DNA from 2 places in the Pseudazoarcus sp. NS36 genome. Region 1 is predicted to be linked to the other one. Evidence: predicted binding sites of a transcription regulator. Region 1 holds the regulator's gene; the other holds the start of a gene.
What was found. Region 1 encodes FNR, which switches genes on or off when oxygen is low (the NO sensors DNR and NnrR bind a similar motif). Its sites were predicted from a motif close to TTGANCTAGNTCAA; they were not measured.
Positions count from the first base shown of each region.

Region 2: the regulator FNR is predicted to act here: its motif matches at 1,858-1,871, upstream of coxB (cytochrome c oxidase subunit II).

Region 1 covers NZ_BAAKJA010000002.1:144,243-147,657, forward strand. Annotated here, with positions in the region: gene AC6H0R_RS03770 (sulfite exporter TauE/SafE family protein) at 1-151, opposite strand, end outside; gene hemN (oxygen-independent coproporphyrinogen III oxidase) at 216-1,607, opposite strand; gene fnr (fumarate/nitrate reduction transcriptional regulator Fnr) at 1,757-2,461, shown strand; gene AC6H0R_RS03785 (MBL fold metallo-hydrolase RNA specificity domain-containing protein) at 2,472-3,415, opposite strand, start outside.
Region 2 covers NZ_BAAKJA010000006.1:196,807-200,221, reverse strand. Annotated here, with positions in the region: gene ctaD (cytochrome c oxidase subunit I) at 1-261, opposite strand, end outside; gene coxB (cytochrome c oxidase subunit II) at 384-1,571, opposite strand; gene AC6H0R_RS11240 (nuclear transport factor 2 family protein) at 1,931-2,356, opposite strand; gene AC6H0R_RS11235 (SDR family NAD(P)-dependent oxidoreductase) at 2,353-3,126, opposite strand; gene AC6H0R_RS11230 (DUF3833 domain-containing protein) at 3,126-3,415, opposite strand, start outside.

The DNA.
Region 1 (3,415 bases):
GGTTGTAGGCAAGATGGATGGGCCACTGACGCGCAGACTTCCCCGGCATCTGTACCGACAGCGCGCCGACGATGCCGCCGCACATGGCAACACAATGCGTACCGCCGAGCAGGCCGATCAGGAAGACCGCGATGTAACCGGTTTCAGGCATGAAAATAGGAGGGAACAACGATGCAAGGCGCGAGTATACCCGCCGGCGTCGCGCCGGGCCGGACTCAGATCACGCGGGAGTAACGTTTGCGTTCCCGGTCAGCACGCAGATAGCGATCGAACACCATGGCGATGACGCGCACCAGCATGCGGCCGGCGGGCTGAACGGCAATCCAGCCGTCGCTGATCTCGAGCAAGCCGGCCGCCTGCATTTCGCGCAAATCGGCCAGCTCTTCAGCAAAGTATTCGTCGAAGCGGATCAGGTGCGCGATCTCGATGGACTCGATCGAGAGTTCAAAATGGCACATCAGCGCCTGGATGATGGCGCGGCGCAGCACATCGTCGGCAGACAGCTCGATACCGCGCATCACCGGCAGCTCGTCACGATCCAGCGCGTCGTAGTAGTCGTCGATGACCTTGTGGTTCTGGGCGTAGACCGGACCGATGCTGGCGATGGCCGAAACGCCGAAGGCCAGCAGATCGCACTCGGACTGTGTCGAATAGCCCTGGAAGTTGCGGTGCAGACGGCCCTGGCGCTGCGCCACGGCGAGTTCATCGTCGGGCCGCGCGAAGTGATCCATGCCGATATAGACGTAGCCCGCCTCGGTCAGCCGCCGGATGGCCAGTTGCAGGATCTGCAGTTTGCCGTCGGGATCGGGCAGTAGCGCGGCGTCGATACGCCGCTGCGGCTTGAAGGTGGCCGGCAGGTGAGCGTAGCTGTAGAGCGAAATGCGATCCGGTGCCAGTTCGATGACCTGTTTCAGCGTGCGGTTGAAGCGGATCACGTTCTGCTTCGGCAGGCCGTAGATCAGGTCGATGCTGACCGAGCGGAAACCCGTGGCGCGCGCGGCGTCGAGCACCAGGCGCGTCTCTTCGTAGCTCTGGATGCGATTGACGGCCTTCTGCACATCGGGATCAAAGTCCTGCACGCCGAGGCTCATGCGGTTGAAGCCCAGCTCGGCGAGCAGCGCGACGGTCTCGAAATCAACCTTGCGCGGGTCGACTTCGATCGAATACTCCCCACCCGGCTTGAGCGTGAAGTGCTTGCGTACCGACTCCATCAGTCCGCGCATTTCGTCATGCGACAGAAAAGTCGGCGTACCGCCGCCCAGGTGCAGTTGCGTGACCTCGCGGCTGCCCTCGATATGGGCCGCCTGCAGTGCAATTTCCTTGGCGAGATACTTGAGGTACCTGCCCGAGCGGCCGTGGTCCTTGGTGATGATCTTGTTGCAGCCGCAGTAGTAGCAGATGGTGTTGCAGAACGGGATATGAAAATACAGCGAGAGCGGACGCACCACCCCACCCACGCTGCGCTTGTGCAGCCACTGCTCCAGCCCCTGCGCGTCGAAGGCTTCAACAAAGCGATCGGCCGTAGGGTAGGATGTGTACCGTGGTCCGCTGACGTCGAAGCGACGGATCAGATCGGGATCGAAGACGACCGGCTGGTGGATATCCATGGGAGTAGTTTCCTGCATGGTTTCCACGATCCCGGATTCCGGCCCGGACCGCTTTGACGTGTATCAAACGCATGCGCGAATGGCGCTGCATGTCTATGGAGTGGCCACACGCAGTGACCAAAGCGACGGTTCCAATCAGCGCCCCCGCCATGCGCGCTGCCTGCTCACAGTGCAATCTCCATGAGTTGTGTCTTCCGGTCGGCATGTCCGCCGAGGAGATCGAGCGGCTCGACAACCTGGTCGGCGCACGCCGCAAGATCCGCAAGGGCCAGCACCTCTACCGTTCGGGCGACGCCTTCGACGCGATCTACGCCATCCGCGTCGGCTGGTTCAAGACCGACGTGCTGCTGGAGGACGGCCGCGAACAGGTCACCGGCTTCCAGATGACGGGCGAGATGCTCGGACTGGACGGCATCAGCACCGAAACCCATAGCTGCAACGCGGTCGCACTCGAAGACAGCGAGGTGTGCGTACTTCCGTACAGCCAGCTCGAAGAACTGTCCCGCGAGGTCGAAGGGCTGCAGCATCAGTTCCACAAGGTCATGAGCCGCGAGATCGTGCGCGACCACGGCGTGATGATGCTGCTCGGCTCGATGCGGGCGGAAGAGCGGCTGGCCGCCTTTCTGATGAATCTGTCGCAACGCTTCAATGCGCGCGGCTTTTCTCCGGCCGAGTTCAACCTGCGCATGACCCGCGACGAGATCGGCTCCTACCTCGGGCTCAAACTCGAAACCGTGTCGCGCGCCTTCTCGCGCTTCCAGGACGAAGGGTTGATCACGGTGCAGCAGAAGCACATCCGCATCATCGATCAAGCCGGCTTGCGCCGCCTCATCCAGCTGTCCGGCAGTCGCTAGCGCCTCGCGCTCATTCGAGCGGCTCCACCACACCAGGCTCCGCCACCCGCACCGTCCACCCCAGACGCTGACGCATCGCATCGCCCAGTGCCTGCGCAGCGTTGCTCTCGCCGTGCACGACAAAGGCCTTGCGGGGGGCCCGCTCAAAGCCCCCCATCCACGCCAGCAGGGATGGCTGGTCGGCATGCGCCGACAGCCCGCCGATGGTATGCACCGATGCACGCACCGGCACCCGTTCGCCAAACAGGCTCACGGATCGAGCCCCATCGACCAGGCGACGCCCCAGCGTACCGCCTGCCTGAAAGCCGCAGATCACCACGCTGCATTCGGGGCGCGGGAGATTGTGGGCGAGATGGTGCTTGATGCGCCCCGCCTCACACATGCCACTGGCCGAAATGATGACCAGGCCGCGCTTGCGCGCATTGAGCGCAATCGACTCCTCCACGTCGGACACGAAACGGATGGCGAAACGCTCGGGGTGAGCCAGCGCCCAGTCGCGCAGACGGAGTGTCTCGGCATCCCACAGGGCGTCATGCTCGAGCGTGACCTCGGTCACCGCAGAGGCCATCGGAGAATCAACGACGACCTCCAGCCGCGACACCCGCCCTCGCCGCACCAGATCGGCGAGCATGTAGATGACCTCTTGCGTGCGACCGACTGCAAAGGCCGGAATGACCACGTTGCCGCCGCGACGCTCCAGCGTGTCCTGCAGGACGTGCACCAGTTCGTCTTCCGTCTGCGGCAGCGAACGGTGGGCCCGATCTCCGTAGGTGGATTCAACGACCAGATAGTCGGCATGCTTCACGGGTGCCGGATCGCGCAAGACCGGACGCGCATGCATGCCCAGGTCGCCGGAGAATACGATGCGCCGCGTGCCACCCGCGCACGACAGGTCGACCTCGATAATGGCTGAACCCAGAATGTGGCCAGCTTCACGAAAACGCACGTCAACGC
Region 2 (3,415 bases), on a different contig from region 1:
GCCGAACACCATCACCAGACCATGCAGCGTGGTGAGCTGGTTGAAGAACTCGGGCGCCACGACCTGCAGGCCGGGCTGGAACAATTCGGCCCGGATCGTCAGCGCCATCACGCCCCCCGCGAGGAACATGACGAAGCTGAAGATCAGGTACATCGTGCCGATGTCCTTGTGGTTGGTGGTCGTGATCCACCGCATCAGCCCGGTCGGGCCGTGATGATCGTGATGGTGATCGTCCGCGTGCTCTGGGGTAACCGCCGCCATGCTGCCTCCTTCTCTTGACCCCGCCGGTCTTGGTCCGGCCGGGATTGAGCTGTCGAATTCTGGATCAGGTGCGGCGCGTCGTGACTGTGCGACGCGCTCGCTCGAAGCTGGGCAAGTCAGCCCTATCGCGCTGCGGCAACGGCATCCGCGGTAACGGCGCCTGCGTCGTTACCCCAGCTGCTGCGCACGTGGGTCGCGATGGCTGCGATCTCGGCATCCGCGAGACGCCCGAAGGGTGCCATCGCAGTACCAGGCCGCCCTTTCAGAAGCACCTCGATAAGGCCGGCAGCATCTCCGACAACCACCGCGGAACCCGCCAGTGCGGGGAAGGCCGGCGGGAGACCATTCCCGTTAGGCTGATGACAGGCTGCGCAGTTGGTGGCGTAAAGCTGACTGCCGTCGGCAACCTGAGGCGCCGCTGCCGCTGCGGCCGGTGCAGTCTCCGCTGCCGGCGCTTCTGCCGTAGCAGGCGATTCCGGAGCCGACGCCACAACCTCGGCAACTGCGCTGCTGTCGCTTGAAGCCACCTCGACGGACTGCCTGGAGGCAACCCATTCGGAATAGGCTTGCTCGGACACCACATGCACTTCGATCGGCATGAAAGCGTGATCACGCCCGCACAGTTCGGCACAGACGCCGCGATACACGCCTTCCTTGTCTGCGCGGAACCAGGCGTCACGAATGAAGCCCGGCACAGCATCCTGCTTGACGCCCAGGGCCGGCACCCACCATGCGTGGATCACGTCGTTGGCCGCAAGCAGCACGCGCACCTTCTTGCCGACCGGGACAACCACCGGATGATCGACTTCAAGCAGGTAGTTGTCGCCCTTGGCCTCACGGTTCTCGATCTGGCTACGCGGGGTGGTCAGCGTGGACACGAAGCTGATGCCCTCACCCTCACCGACGACATAGTCATAGCCCCACTTCCACTGGTAGCCAGTCGCCTTGATCGTGATGTCTGCAGCAGACGCGTCACGCATGTCGATGATGGTTTTGGTCGCCGGCCAGGCCATGCCGACGAGGATGAACACCGGAATGATGGTCCAGAGTACTTCGACCGTGGTGTTCTCGTGAAAATGCGCCGCGACGGCGCCTTTGGATTTGCGGTGCGCGAAGATCGAATAGAACATCACGCCAAACACCAGGATGAAGATCACTAGACAGATGATCAGCATCAGGGTGTGCAGATCGTAGATCTGCGTCGCAACCGGTGTGACCGGTTCCTGAAGATTGTATTTCGCCTGAGCCAGCGCAGATTGCGCCGCTACAAGCATAAGGCCCGACGCTGCAAGGCGACCGAAAAGACTCATGCCCCAATTCCCCCGTGTAGACATCAACGCATTGCACGGAAACCGCTGTTCCGTTGCGTGTGATTCGTCGCCTATACGGCGGGCGGATCACAAAGAAGTACTACCGAAGCACGACCCCTAACCCACTTTCCGTCTTTCCAGGCCGTTCCCCGACTTCCTGACGCGATGGACTGGCTGCGCACCCTGTTTCGTTCGAAATCTTGTATTGGCGCGCTTTTCCGTATGCCGTGCCGGAGTGTGCCACAAGCACTTTCAGCGCGGCAAGGCGATTTTTCCAGCGCCTTCAATGATCCAGATCAAAAGTCGTGCACCTCGTCACGAACTTCCGAAATCAGCCACCAGAGCGGATCTGGCTACCGTCAAGAGGACGTTGCAGACATACGACGCCGTAACCAGCGGAAGACGACTCCAACACCTGGCAGCCGGGCATAAAGTTCCTCGGCCGGATCCCAGTAGTCGCGATGCATGATCACCTGATCGTCATTTCCGAAGAGCAGCACGCTCGCGCCATGCACTTCGAAACTGCGCCCGGACATGGCGAAGCAGAAGGTCCATTCCAGCGCCGCACGGCGGTCGGCACCCATCCGGGCCGTGACCACGAAGCGCGGCGATTCAAGATTGGCGAACATGTGCTCGAAGATGCGCGTGATGGCCTCATGGCCAACGACATCGTTGAACGGATCCTTGAAGCGGGCATCGGGTGCATACAGCGCCCGCAGCTCATCGAGCGACTCGGGCCGCAGGTTCTCGTAAAAGTTCACGAGGCGGTCAAGCGCGTCATTCATAGGCCGGTGATCTTCCGTATGAGAGGAAAGTAAAACCTGCGCGGCAGCAGCGAGAGCAACTTCAGCACCAGCGTGAAGCGGCGCGGGAAATGTATTTCGAAGCCACCCCGGGCAAAGCCCGAAATGATGCGCCGGGCCGCCTCAGCGGAAGGAATCAGGGCCGGCATGTGGAAATCGTTGTTCGCCGTCAGCGGTGTTTCGACGAAACCCGGATTCACCACGAACACGTTCACTCCGCGTGGTGCCAGATCCAGGTACAGCACTTCGGCGAAATTGATCAGCGCCGCCTTGGTCGGGCCATAGGCGGCCGCTTTCGGCAAACCGCCATAGCCCGCCACGCTGCCGACCAGGGCAATAGCCCCTTCGCCACGCTCAAGCATGCTGCCAGTCACGGCCGCCACGCCTTCCATGACGCCGATGAGATTGGTGTCGACCGTCTTGCGGATCGACTCTGAATCCAGCTCCCAGGCACGCATCGGCGTATAGGTCCCGGCATTGAAGATTGCCAGATCAATTTCGCCGAATGCACGCAAGACTTCGGCCGCAGCACGAGCGTGATCCGCGCTGACGGTGACATCCATGGGCACGACCAGCGCCCCGCCACAGCGCTCGGCGACCTCGTCGAGCGCCACCCGCGTACGGGCCGACAGTGCCAGACGCGCGCCTTGCGTCGCAAGCGCCTCGGCCAGCGCAGCACCGATACCGCTCGACGCACCGACGATCCACACCCGGCGGCCGTTCCAGTCGCGAATCGGACGGTTCAGCGACATCACGAATCCCGCTTGTAGAACGACAGCGTGACTTCGCCCAGACGCACGCCGAACTTGCTCATCACCGAGCGGTTCAGCATCACCCGCTTGTCCATCAGGAACATCCAGTCGTCGAAATCGACGTTGTACACCTTGTCACCCACCGGCAAGGCCAGAACGTAACGCCAGCGCAGAGCATTGCCGGCCGCCTCTCCGAGTGCCTCGCCGACCACATCGCCGGCCGTGCCGGTGTAGCGGCCTGCGTCGTGTCGCGTCACCGTCCACACGCGACGCTGGGTCGTGCCGTCGG